2 regions of the Clostridium sp. CM039 genome follow, and region 2 is predicted to be linked to the other one. Evidence: a T-box and tRNA genes for the amino acid it is inferred to sense, from the RefSeq annotation. Region 2 holds a T-box; the other holds one or more tRNA genes.
The links. The T-box of region 2 lies ahead of ACWJJ2_RS03810 (threonine--tRNA ligase). A T-box ahead of a tRNA ligase gene usually reads a tRNA of that ligase, here a tRNA-Thr.

Region 1 (6,674 bases), 1.9 Mb from region 2:
CCCATAAGTATGGCATTCCTAAAAACGTGTTTAACTGCGAGATTAAACTCTCTATGTTTTTTGTTGCAGTACCTTGTTGTCCATTTGAGTCATTTTCTATGACATCACCTCTACTTGGAGTGTCATTACCTAGGCTTACGTATGTTTTAGCTATATATCCCCATTGTCCATTATACTTGATTTTATAAAAATCATTTTGTGTTCCATACAAATCCACTTTTGCATTTATTTTTATTGTGCCCATGATATTATTACCCATAGACGCCGTTTTTCTTACATTTAAACTTGATGCTGTAATATTACCAATTCCAGTAATCACACTGCTTGTACTATCTGTGTTTGAATCCTGTGCTGTTGTAGCTTTCACATATTGCTCACTTACATAACCTGTTTTGCCACCATAATTTATCTTACAAAAACCATTTGATTTTTCATACATTGTCACTTTAGTTCCGCGTGTAATAACATTAGCAACAGAATAATTTATCCCGAATCCTGTTCTTACATTTAAATAATCTGTTGTTACTGTTCCTGACGTCCCCGCTCCATTTGTTGTACTCGTAGAACCAGACGTATTTGCCGATATTTTTATATATGAGCTATGTACATATCCAGTTTGTCCTTTATAATTTATTTTATAGAATTCCCCTTCTTTACCAAGTGTCTCTACCTTCGCATTTCTCGCAAGAGAAGATATAATTGATGATGAAATTGATGATTTTTGCCTGACATATAATGAACTTGCAGTCACCGTTCCATTATCAGCGAACACAACATGTGAACCCGCCATAGTTAATAACATTGCTATAAAAGCTACTCTTTTTTTCATATGCTTACCTCCTATATTTTAAATGAATATGAATTATCGAAATATGTAAATTATTTCTAATGTAAATGTTTTATTTTTTTCTCCTAGAGTTTTACTTGCATTTTTAGTCTCTGCAATATTTTCCAGGAAATATTTTGAGAATTTAGCTTGTCTACTTATTATAACTAGTACTATTCATATTTTTACATCAATCTTCCCCTTTAATTTAAGACTAATACCAATGTCACAAATTTTTCCTTTTTTTTGTACAATACCATTGTAACAGAAAGTAATAATTTTTTATATACATATAATTTATAAAAAACCACTGATTTTCATGACTTTTACCTGTATTCCACTTATTAAATCAAATAAAACGAGGATATAATTATACAAATAATCTTTATATTTCTCAATTCAATTACGTGGTAATATTTGTTAAAATGTATTATAATTATTATTGTGTTACAACATTCTATTTAGCATCTATGAGCTTATTTTATGTAACACGAATCTTGCGAGGTGATAATTATGCCCAGAGGAAGAAAGAAAATTGAAAATTCTAAAAGTGAATTGATTCATGTGAGAATAAGTGAAGAACTATCAAATGCCCTAAAAAGTTTTTGCAAGGCAAGTAATATAAATAAAAGTGAAGGAATAAGACTCCTCCTTGAAAGTATTCTGAAATAAATGCTACACTAAAAAAGTAGTTAAGATATAACTCTCAACTACTTTTTTACTATCCTTTTAAATTATAATCCTCGGTGCTTCAACAGCTCCGAAGGAGCTGCATTAACGACTTCAGAAGTAAATTTATACTCCCGCTGAAGTTTTCTCTTTGTCATGGTAATCAACTCCCATTTATGGGAATATGAGAATTTTCTTCTGAAATATCGTTAAAAGTTCTTGCCACAAGCAACAATTCGTTTGTTACCTTTTATTAATTTACTTTTATCTACTCCAACTTTCACTTTTATCTTTTTCATTTATATTCAACCTCACCTTATATATAATTACACTTCTAGTGCTAATAAAACACGATTGTTTCCTCTTATTTGTTCTGTCTATCAGTATTATTACCCAATATATGTAATATTAATCAATCCGTTAAATATAAAAGCCTGGAGATAGATTTCTCTACCCCCAAGCTACGTTTTACTATATTTCTATTCATACTATGCCACTTTATAACTCACCGTCTGTCTACTTTTGCTCTGCTGAACGTACAAAAAAGCACCAGCAGTTATGCCAGTGCTAAAAAATATTTGTTTCCATATTACAAACTTGGAGCTGAAAAAGGGGATCGAACCCTCGACCTACGCGTTACGAGTGCGTTACTCTACCAACTGAGCTATTTCAGCATATACAAAACAATTTAAACTAATACCTATACATGTTTTTATTTAGTTGCAACCCATTTATATCTTTAAATGAATTAGTAGCAATCAAAATAATATCAACTAACACCCATATTCCAAAACCACCAAAGGTTAAAATCATTAAAATTCCCGTACCTATTTTACCTACATAAAATCTATGAATACCAAATGCCCCAACAAAAATACACAGCAATAAAGCAACTAACCAGTTTTTTTCACTAATAATCCGTTCACCAGTCGTATTAGGTTGAATTAATAAATTAATCCCACATATTTTACAAAAATTAGAGCTATCTTCGTTTTGAGATCCACAACTAGGACAGAACATTAGATCACCCTTTTTAGCTTATTTTGAATGCCTTTCTTACATTTTATCATATATGGTATCATTTTACTATATGTATGGGCTAAGTGTTTTTAAAATAATTATGATTCTTAAAGTAAAAAGGAGTGACGAAAACGCCACTCCAAGCTATAACGACATATCTTTCACACAATTAAGTTTTTTCATATACTCACTTTCAACAGAATCTATATCCCTCTCATTTGATTTTTTGACAATAACTTCATCGTTAATTTGTGGAATTGAATTTGGCATAGCACCTTTAAAAAGCTCTCCAACTATATTACCTATATAATTTTTAACTTCAGGGTTATCTAAAATATTTGCAATATCTACTGTATCTAGCTTCTTAACTTTGTTGCCGTAGTCCCTGTAAAATCTCAGAGCCTGCTTTATAAGTTTAGAATTATTAATACCTTTCTTCTCCATATTGCTCACATAATTAATTAAGTCTTTATCTGTTTCCTCTCCTAGATTTGATGATACAGTTTTACGGAGTGCTCCCATAATTATTGACCTGCTACTGTAGTTGCAGCAACTTCTTTATTTCCATCTAAGTATTCAAGTACTAGCAATTCTTTATATCTTTCAGCGAACAGTATAGAATTTGCACATTGAGGGTTTTTATTATCTATGAGCTTTGGCTCAGTTTTTATGAACTCTGTTTGTAAATATTCTAGTAGTAACTTTGCAGGTCCACCTATTATTCTTATATCTTTACAAGTATTTGGTTTAAAAGAGCTATTAATTGAACTTATTGCTTTCTCCACATATGGTTTTAATACTAAATCTTTAATGTCTTTTAATACATTTGCTTCCCCAAAAGGTAGTTCGTCATCTTCTAAATATTCGATAGCATCTGATATATCATAATTACCATCAGATCCGTCAGCAGAGTTGAACTTAGTGAGTAATGCTTCTATTGTTGGCTCAAACCCATGTTGTGCAAAACTACTAGCCTTAGTCATCCCAAGCACCTTGTTACCAAATTCATCTTTCTCATATTTCCAATGAGATACATCTAAAGTACCACCACCAAAGTCAAGTAATAACATTGGATAAGTAAATGTTTCCATGGTTTCAGCACTTAATGTACCTCCTTGTTTAAATACTTGTACATCTATTATTTCTATATCATATGTTATATTATTTATTGTTATAGATTGTTTTTCCATCTTCTTTATTTCATTTTTAAGTGGAATACTATGGTCTATATAATATTCTGCGGGAAGTCCCACAGCGAGTCTTACCTTTATTTTAGTTTCCCCCTTAAAACTTAGTGCAATAGCGTTAAGCAGGTTTAACTTATAATGATCGGACATGTATTTGTTAGATTCCATGTTAAGCTTGCCTTCTTTATTACCTACGGTGTATAACTTTCCATTCCAAGTGATGTTACTTATTCCAGTAGCCCTAGAACCATGCTTGCTTACGGCAGACACCCTACTAGCAAAAGTTACATTGGTACTTGTTTTTGTAAATGTATTTCCTATGTCAACAGTTAGTACAGATTCTAACGCTTTCTTTAATATAGGATATTTTTTTGATATCTCTGTTAAGTTCATTTATTTTCCCTCCTAAATTTTTCTAATTGTTCCTTATCGGTATATATTCTATATTATGTATTAATATCCTTCTTTTGTAATGAAATATTTATAAATATATTTATTAACCTATTTATAGATGTTTATCTACATACTTGTAAATATATAGATATATATATTTATATATCTACAAATGTAAACATATATATATCTACATTAAAGAAATGTCCTTAATAGCTCACTATTCATATCAACGTCTCCCACACTATATATACATAAATAAAAATAGGATAACAAAATTTTATAAATTTTGTTATCCTATCATAATTTATCTAGATTAATAGATAAATCTACTTTAGTGTATTCTTACTCTCTATGAATTACATCAAGTCTTGCAAATTTACTGAATTGGCCTATCCATGCAAGTTTTACTGTGCCTATAGGACCATTTCTTTGTTTTGCTATTATAAGCTCTGCTACATTTTTATCTTCCGTTTCCTCATTATAATACTCATCTCTGTATAAGAACATAACAAGGTCAGCATCCTGCTCAATAGACCCTGACTCTCTAAGATCAGATAACATAGGCCTATGGTCAGTTCTTTGCTCTGGAGCACGTGATAGCTGTGATAATGCTATAACAGGGCACTGCATCTCCTTTGCAAGAGCTTTAATAGATCTTGATATTTCTGATACTTCTTGCTGTCTGCTTTCTGTATTGCTACCAGTCATAAGTTGAAGATAATCTATAACTATCAGATCTATGCCATGCTCCATTTTTAATTTTCTACATTTTGAACGCATATCCATAACAGAAGTTCCTGCTGTATCATCAATGAATATTTTAGCAGCAGCAAGCGGTCCGGATGCTTTCGCTATGTTTTCCCAGTCCCTATCTTCCAAATCACCATGTCTGAGCTTTGACATGTCAACATTTGCTTCTGAACAAAGCAGTTTATAAGAAAGTTGTTCCTTAGACATTTCCAGGGAGAATACAGCTACACTTTTCCCTTGCCTAAGAGCTGCATACTCTGCTAAATTTAGTGCAAAGGTAGTTTTGCCCATAGACGGCCTTGCAGCGATAAGAATCATATCACCCTTTTGAAATCCAGCGGTTTTATCATCAAGTTCTGGGAACCCACTAGATATTCCTGTTGTTTCCCCTTTATTATTAAATATTCTTTCTATTTCTAAGAACCCTCGCTCTAGAACCGTGTTCATTGGTTCAAAGTCACCCGCATTTTTTTTCTGTGATATGTTAAATACTTTTTGCTCTGCAAGATCCATTACAGCTTCTACATCATCTTGCTTATTATAACAATTTTCCATAATCTCAGTAGAAGCTCTAATAAGTTTTCTTAAAGTAGATTTATCTTCTACAATCTTTATGTACGAACTTAAATTAGCTGTGGAGGGTATTGAGTTACTTATCTCTGAAATATAAGTAATTCCCCCTGATGCTTCTAACTTTTCAGAAGAACGTAAATGCTCGAGTAAAGTAATCATGTCAATAGGCGTGTCTTTTTGATATAAATCAAAAATAGCGCTAAATATACCTTTATGGGAATCTCTGTAAAAATCATCACTTTTTAAAACTTCTACTACTCGTGATATCGCGGTTTTATCTATAAGCATTGATCCAATAACTGATTGTTCTGCTTCTAAATTATAGGGTAAACTTCTAAGAGGTGTATCCATTTTTTTATCTCCCCTAAAGTAATGTTTTATGCCCTGCTAAAAATACATCACCGCAGGTGATGATTTAACAGGGCCATTAATTATAGTTAATTTATTTTATTTCAAACACTAATTTCATTAGCTCTTCAATGTTTGATGATGTTTTTATTTCAATATCTTTAAGGTCAATAGGAACTTCCTTTTCATTATCACTCGGAACTATAACTAGCTTAATTCCCTTTCTTCTTGCCCCGTAAATTTTTTCAAATATGCCACCTACTGGTTTTATGATACCCCGAAGGGATATCTCTCCAGTTACTGCAACATCCTGTCTTACAGGTTTGTCTAAAAGAGAACTGATTATACATACAGTTATAGCGGCTCCAGCCGATGGTCCATCAATTTTACCTCCACCTACTATATTTACATGTATGTCATAATCCTTAATATCTTTATTTGTTGTTTTTCTTATTACGGATGCAGCATTAAACACTGAGTCCTTAGCCATGCTTCCAGCAGTATCATTAAATCTTACTTGACCTTTACCTTTTTCCTTGGCTTCAAATACTGATGTTTCTATTTCTATAGTTGATCCTATATATCCTGATACCCCAAGTCCATATATGTGGCCAACTTCAGATTTAACTTCTTTATCTAATTCCTCATAGGGAGATAGTCTACTTATAGATATAATATCTAACAAGTCCTTAACCTCAATTTCAACTTGAGACGCATCCACTGATTTTCTATTATGCAGTACAAATCCATAAGCATCTGCTAAAATGTTTATAGCTTTTCTTCCTTCAATAGTATATCTACCAATAGTTTTCGCAACGCCATCTCCTATTTTAACTCCTAATTTATTCGCAGCATTTACCACTATATTTTCTATATCCATAGCAGTTAATGGTTCAAAATAAACT
Region 2 (6,674 bases):
ACGCGATTAATGAATCCGCAAGAATTTGTATGGAGATAACAAACAAAATCCTTAACAATTTATAAACATAAAATATATAAACATACTTATATTTTGAGCATATTAGTTCACACTCTTCATAAATTACGTCACAAACGAATGTACGATTTTGACTAAAACCTTACATTCGTAAAAATAACATAAAGCGTTGATATATAAAGGTTTATAGTAGGTTTAACTAAAGCCTTTTTTATTATTGTACATTTGAATGTATTGTTTTATAAGATATATTATAAATATAGTACATTGATTTTGTGCCCTCTGGGACGTTTACTTTTGGGCAGTGAGTAAGATTGTCCAAAGCTTCATTTGTGACCTAGAGTAGTGAAAGAGCTTGTGCCACATCAGGTTTTCGTATGAAGAATGAAGGAGAAAATTTGCTATGGACCAGCCTTTGACCGCGGAGTCTTATTATTATATTAAGACTGATTTGTAATACATTCAAAGTAAATAGTCAATACGTTATGTTACATTCAAAATGAAATTTCAAAGGAATAGGCAATAGATCCAATGTGAAAGTAACACAATTAGTAATGTGTTACTTTCAGTGTATAGATATACACTGAAAGCAAGTACCACCCATAGTTAAGATCTTGGGGGTACTTGCGACGAAATATATGAATATTACCTACCACTTTATCTTCTTATATCGTTTACTTTAAGACTGCATAATTATTTTTTTATTCTACATTTTTCATCCATATCATATATACTTTTTATAATTCCTAGTATGAAAATAACGACCTGTGCAATAGTTAAATAATTATAAAATTTGCTACTAAAAAAAACCCCACCAACCCCTATAAGAATAATTAATAGACCAGTATACAACATATCTCCGCCTACTATCCTTGATACTTTATCTTTATCATATTTTTTCGCATCAAATCCATTCAGCATATCTCCTGCATTTTGACTTTTAATTATCAATCCTAAAAATGTAAACATCCCTCCCATAATTAATGTAATTATAATTAACCCATATACATCCGTATTCCTCATATAAAATCTCCTGCATTTTATTATTGTTATATTATATCAATTCCTATTTCTCTATTAGTTTGAGAGACAACTAACTCTCATAAAAATACGAGCACGACACAAAATACTTGCTTAATTAGCTTATTCTATATTATAGATCTACAATCCTTTAAAAATATATTTCAAAGATACAATGCTGTGAAACCAAAATTTCACGGCATTTAAATAGGCTCCATAACTAGTAGCTTGCTTTTAGATTTTTTTATATTTTCATCAATGCTTTCTCTATCGTTATTCTTTTCTAAATCAGTCATATCGAAGTCCTCCTTATATTCCGCATAATTTTATTAATTAGCTTATTTAGGGGGAGCGCTAACATTTCCGACAAACCCCACGCTAAGACATAAAATGGATATAAAACATGACTTTCGCCTACGTTAAGCAAATAATATTTAAAAATAAGTACCATAAAAGTTATATTAGAGTTGTTTTGATACTTTGTTTTTGGTAATAGTTTTGGAACTGAAAATCACGTATAAAGTGACTATTCCTAAGGTTTATATTTAAGTACCGAAAACGAAGGTTTATGGAACTATATTCATTAACGTGGGTTTTGTCGGTTCCGTTGGCTCCACGCCATTTGCTTGATTATACTATATATAACATATATTCCATATAAAGAATTTTGCGGTTTTAAATGATAAGAGGGGTCCCGCCAACATTTCTCTGAATCACACCAACAAGAATAAAAAATAGCCTAAAACTAACTAATATCAATGTTTATCATCAATATAAGAAAAATGCGGATTATTCTATTTATAGATAATGCTATTAATTTAATTTAAAGTTATCCAATATCTTTGAGTAATTCTACTTCCTTCTGGTATTTCATTTGCCAATTTAGCTCCATTATTTATCATAGTCTTTACCGATACAATATTATTTTTGTCGCAAGTAATTAAGACTTTTTTAATATCTAATTCGACACATTCTATTAAGAGTAATGCTAACATTTCAGTTGTATTAGTTTTAATATCCCCAATCGTCAACTCGCCAATTACCTGTTTTACTATCCCTTATTAATGTCCAATTCCAATTAGAATAAGTTGAATTTGGATTAAAACTCCCATCACCTCCTGAAAAATCTACATTAAAAGTAGAAGGCAAAACAATTACATTCTCAGACTTGACACCATTCGCTGAACCTTTTCCATATTTCAAGTAACCTCCAATAAAATAATTTGATTTCTTTTCGTCATACCATAATTTTGTAAGACTACATCCCCTAAAATCCTTGAATTTTTTCTTTACACAATTTGTTGCATCATTCATTTCCCCTTGGCTAAACTTATCTGATTTTCCAATACTTACTACAGCATTGTTGGTTTTACCAACTTGTTTATAAACCAATAAAAATAATACTACTAAAATTAGACAAAGAAAAGCTATTATTTTTTTCATATAAAAACCCTCTTCATTTTAAAGTCATTTAATGAACAATATTTTACCGTTGTGACTTAATCACTAGAAAAATCATACCATTAAACACCATTTTTATAAACTATAGTTTGATGTTAAAACGAATTGCCCTACGTAAAGGTATACCTTTACGTAGGGTTGAAAAAAGCTATAAAATATATTCGTAAAGTATAACAAAACATTTATGAATATCTACGTAAAATACATTAAGATTTACGTAGATATTATAAAATTGCTACTGGTGTGATTCAAAATTATGTTGGTGAGACCTCTTAATGTGGTAATTCTTTTTCTTTGTTGGTTATTATTAAGTCCTTATAAACAAATATGATAGTAATAACACACCCTAATACAGCAAAGCCCACAAAGAAAACTTCATTATTTGTGAACTTTTCTATAATAGGCATTCCTACAAAAAAATAAGTTGTAATTATAGGGTATACTAATTTTCGCAGTTTTTGAGTTTTTATAAATTCAAAGGTGCTACTAATAATTAAAAGCATTGTAATTATTGTTAACATGGCTGTTGGTAATCCCATTTTCATAAACATCATTGTACATCCAGCCACACCAACAACAAATAAAAGTATTTCTAGTATCATTGTTATTGATTTGAATTTCATAAATAACATCTCCATCCTAAAGCATTATTAAATATATATGATGCTTTAAGAAATGTATTCTTAAATTTCAACTCCATTTATTTACATACTTATAGCCGTTTTTAGTTCCGTTACTACCTATACCCCTAGTAGGTTGAAAACAAAAAACAGATCCTGCTGTAGTGCAGTAGGATCTGTTTCCCCTGGATGAAGGGGGAATAATTTCATTTGCTTTGGAGAAGTTTACTGACTGCTACTAAACTTAAATAGAATGATGAATGCTTAGGTACTTTAATAGATTAGTTTACTTCTAGGCAGTGAGTAAGATTGTCCAAAGCTTCATTTGTGACCTAGAGCAGTGAAAGAGCTTGTGCCACATCAGGTTTTCGTATGAAGCATGAAGGAGAAAATCGGATGTGGACCAGCCTTTGACTGCGGAGTCTTATTATTATATTAAGACTGATTTGTAATACATTCAAAGTAAAGAGTCAACTCGTTATGTTACATTGAAAATGAATTTTTTAAGGAATAGGCAATAGCCCCAAAGTGAAACATATATTGACAATGAAAACAATTTAGAATATACTAATTTTAATTAAAAACTGTGAAGAGGAAAAGTAAATAGTATGCTGTTCTAAGAGGGAGAAACTCACCGGCTGTAAGGTTTCTTGAACAAGCAATATTGAAAACCACCTCTGAGTTGATTACTGAACTTAAGTAGGTAATTCCGCGAGCCGGCGTTAGTGGTGTTGAGTGATAGAAGTGTTTTTATTTATGCTTCTGTAATTTGGGTGGAATCGCGATAAAACTCGTCCCTTACTTTGGGGCGGGTTTATTATTTTTTTAAAGAGGAATATTTATGTTAAAGGTTGTAATAAAGGATGGCACTGTAATAAATTCTAATGAAGAAGAAGAAGGGCACTTAGACACACCGCCTCTCATATACTTGCTATTATATCCAAATGCTAAATTAGCTATCGGTCCTGCAATAGATAATGGATTTTATTACGATTTTGATGTAGTAGAACCCTTTACTATGGATATACTCGAAAAAATAGAAGTAGAAATGAGAAAAATAGTTAAAGAAGACTTAAGATCAGAGCGATCAGTAGTTTCTATAAAAGAAGCTTTGAAGATTATGGAAGATAAGGGACAAATCTATAAAATAGAACTCATTAATGATTTACCAGAAGGAGAAGAATTAGTTTTTTTTAAGCAGGGAGATTTTATAGAACTCTGTGCAGGGCCACATGTATTATCAGTTGCAGGAGCTTACTGGAGAGGCAGCGAAAAAAATAAAATGCTTCAAAGAATATATGGAACGGCATTTGCTAAGAAAAGTGAACTTGATGAATATTTGAATATGATTGAAGAAGCGAAGAAAAGGGATTATAGAAAACTTGGTAAAGAACTAAAATTATTTGCTTTAATGGGTGAGGGACCAGGATTTCCATTTTTCCTTCCCAATGGTGTAGTTTTAAAGAATAATTTAATTGAGTACTAGAGAGAACTTCATAAGAAAAATGGTTATGTTGAGATAGAAACTCCTATGATATTAAACAAAGAAATGTGGAACTATACAACTAGATTTACAGCTTCCCCAAAGATTTGACTTACAATATATCGGCAGTGATGGAGAAAAGCATAGACCTATTGTTATACACAGAGTGATTTTGGGTAGCATAGAAAGATTGCCCTATATCATAGTTATTGGTGAAAAAGAAGAAAACTCAGAGAGTATATCCCTCAGAAGTAGAAAAAATGGTGATGAGGGTAACTGTTCACTAGAGGCCTTTATTTCAAGGATCACACAGGAGATTGATGGTAAAATGCTAGATAATTAGGTGTATCATATGAGTCATAAATAGGAGAAAAAGCATATAACATAATTTTTATTGTGTTGTATGATTTTTTATATTAGGAAACAATAACTTCAAATTTAAAAGACTGATTTTAAAAATAGAGTATATTTACAATTCTTTCAAAACGAGTAATAGACTCAATGTGAATGTAACACAATTGTTTATTGTGTTACATTCAGGTTATTAATTACTAATTCAGGAAATTCTTCTACAACTTTTCCACCAGAATTAGTTATAATATTTTTTACATTTTCATCAATAGTATTATCATCAAATAATATTACTAAATCTATATTTTTAGGACTTATAGTTCAAGAGCTATTTAATAAAGGAATATCTGTCCATGTAATTAATGTTGGACTGCTAGAGAATACAATTATTGAACGTACCCAAACAGGTAAAGCAATTGCAAAAACTAAAGAAGGCTTTAAAGAGGGTAGACCTAAGATATATACATCAAAACGAATAAATAATGCGATTGAAATGCTAAAAACAATTCATATACAGCAGTTGCAGAGATAACTGTAATAAGTAAGTCAACACTAATTCGAGGAGTTAGGAAAAGAAAAGTTTAATAAGTACATTGTGTAACATTGGAGATATTAAATTTGAAAAAGATGAATACCATTATTTTCTGTTCTTATACCAGCTTTCTGTTCCATTACTACACAAACCCCTATAAATAGGCCCTTAGGGCGTCTCGCCAACATTTCTCTGAATCACACCAATAGGAATAAAAAAGAGTGATTTAGAACTTACCCTAGAATATAAAGAAAAGTCATTTTAGATAAATTGCTTAATCCATCTTTTCGCGAGGATAGGCAAAAACACCCTATTTATAAAAAACAAAATAGGCATGATCTAAAGTTACCTCCCCATATTTCATCTGTTTATCTGCGAAATATTGGAGGTTTTTGTCACTTCTTTATGAGTCCTTTTGGCAGTTAGAGCGATCCAATGACTTCAGAAATCCCACGAGCCTTTATTCTCTTCAATGGGCTGATGATAGAGGACGATGCAGCTAGAATGGAAATAATGAATATCAGTACGACTTGCAATACAGGAAACTCCCAGTTAGAAATAAGTAAGGACATCAGGGTTTTCTGTAGTAGAACCCCTAGGGTGCATCCTGCTATGCAGCCGCTCACCGTATAGACGACAGCTTCTGCCAATGCCATTCTTGTGAGTTGTCTCTCAGACATGCCTATTGCATGCATAATTCCCAAATACTTAGTTTTGGATGTGATGTTGGTATTCATCGTATTGATAATGTTTAGAATACTGATGAGTGTAATTATACCTACAAATCCGTAAATAAATACTGCGATAGTCATAAATGAGTTATTTGCTTCTGCGCTTAGCTGACGAATGTCATGTAGTGTCACTGAATTTCCGACTAACGCTTTTATTTCATTTATGGTTTGTGCTTGATTATCCTTGTTCAGTTGTATATCGATTGTCTTATAGTTAGAGGTTATATCTCCAGTGATTTCTGTAAACTGCTTTTGGGTGGTGATAAATGTAGTTAATGCCTGTTTTTCGCTTTCATAAGGCATAGAGCTCAAGACTCCCATGACTTTATATTCTTTAGTCTCTGTAGCAGTTTTAATATAGACAGCATCACCAACTTTCAGGCTTGCGTCTGCCGCTAATTCTCCTTTTCTGTAATTTTTAACAACGGCCACAATACCATTCTGAGCATTGAGTTCAT

Region 1: it has a tRNA-Thr gene. The T-box ahead of ACWJJ2_RS03810 (threonine--tRNA ligase) is inferred to sense a tRNA for this amino acid. The anticodon was not compared.

What each region holds. Positions count from the first base shown of each region.
Region 1 covers NZ_CM143649.1:2,986,471-2,993,144, reverse strand. The annotation lists gene ACWJJ2_RS13885 (C40 family peptidase) at 1-829, opposite strand, end outside; gene ACWJJ2_RS13880 (CopG family transcriptional regulator) at 1,340-1,498, shown strand; tRNA gene ACWJJ2_RS13875 (tRNA-Thr) at 2,094-2,169, opposite strand; gene ACWJJ2_RS13870 (TM2 domain-containing protein) at 2,189-2,515, opposite strand; gene ACWJJ2_RS13865 (hypothetical protein) at 2,660-3,037, opposite strand; gene ACWJJ2_RS13860 (ParM/StbA family protein) at 3,040-4,095, opposite strand; gene ACWJJ2_RS13855 (replicative DNA helicase) at 4,441-5,772, opposite strand; gene lonC (Lon family ATP-dependent protease) at 5,864-6,674, opposite strand, start outside.
Region 2 covers NZ_CM143649.1:804,573-811,246, forward strand. The annotation lists gene ACWJJ2_RS03785 (5'-methylthioadenosine/S-adenosylhomocysteine nucleosidase family protein) at 1-65, shown strand, start outside; gene ACWJJ2_RS03790 (DUF3784 domain-containing protein) at 712-1,041, opposite strand; gene ACWJJ2_RS03795 (GNAT family N-acetyltransferase) at 1,857-2,069, opposite strand; gene ACWJJ2_RS03800 (DUF4829 domain-containing protein) at 2,050-2,481, opposite strand; gene ACWJJ2_RS03805 (hypothetical protein) at 2,772-3,122, opposite strand; T-box leader at 3,697-3,921, shown strand; partial or broken gene ACWJJ2_RS03810 (threonine--tRNA ligase) at 4,014-4,674, shown strand; gene ACWJJ2_RS03815 (His/Gly/Thr/Pro-type tRNA ligase C-terminal domain-containing protein) at 4,775-4,945, shown strand; gene ACWJJ2_RS03820 (ABC transporter permease) at 5,908-6,674, opposite strand, start outside.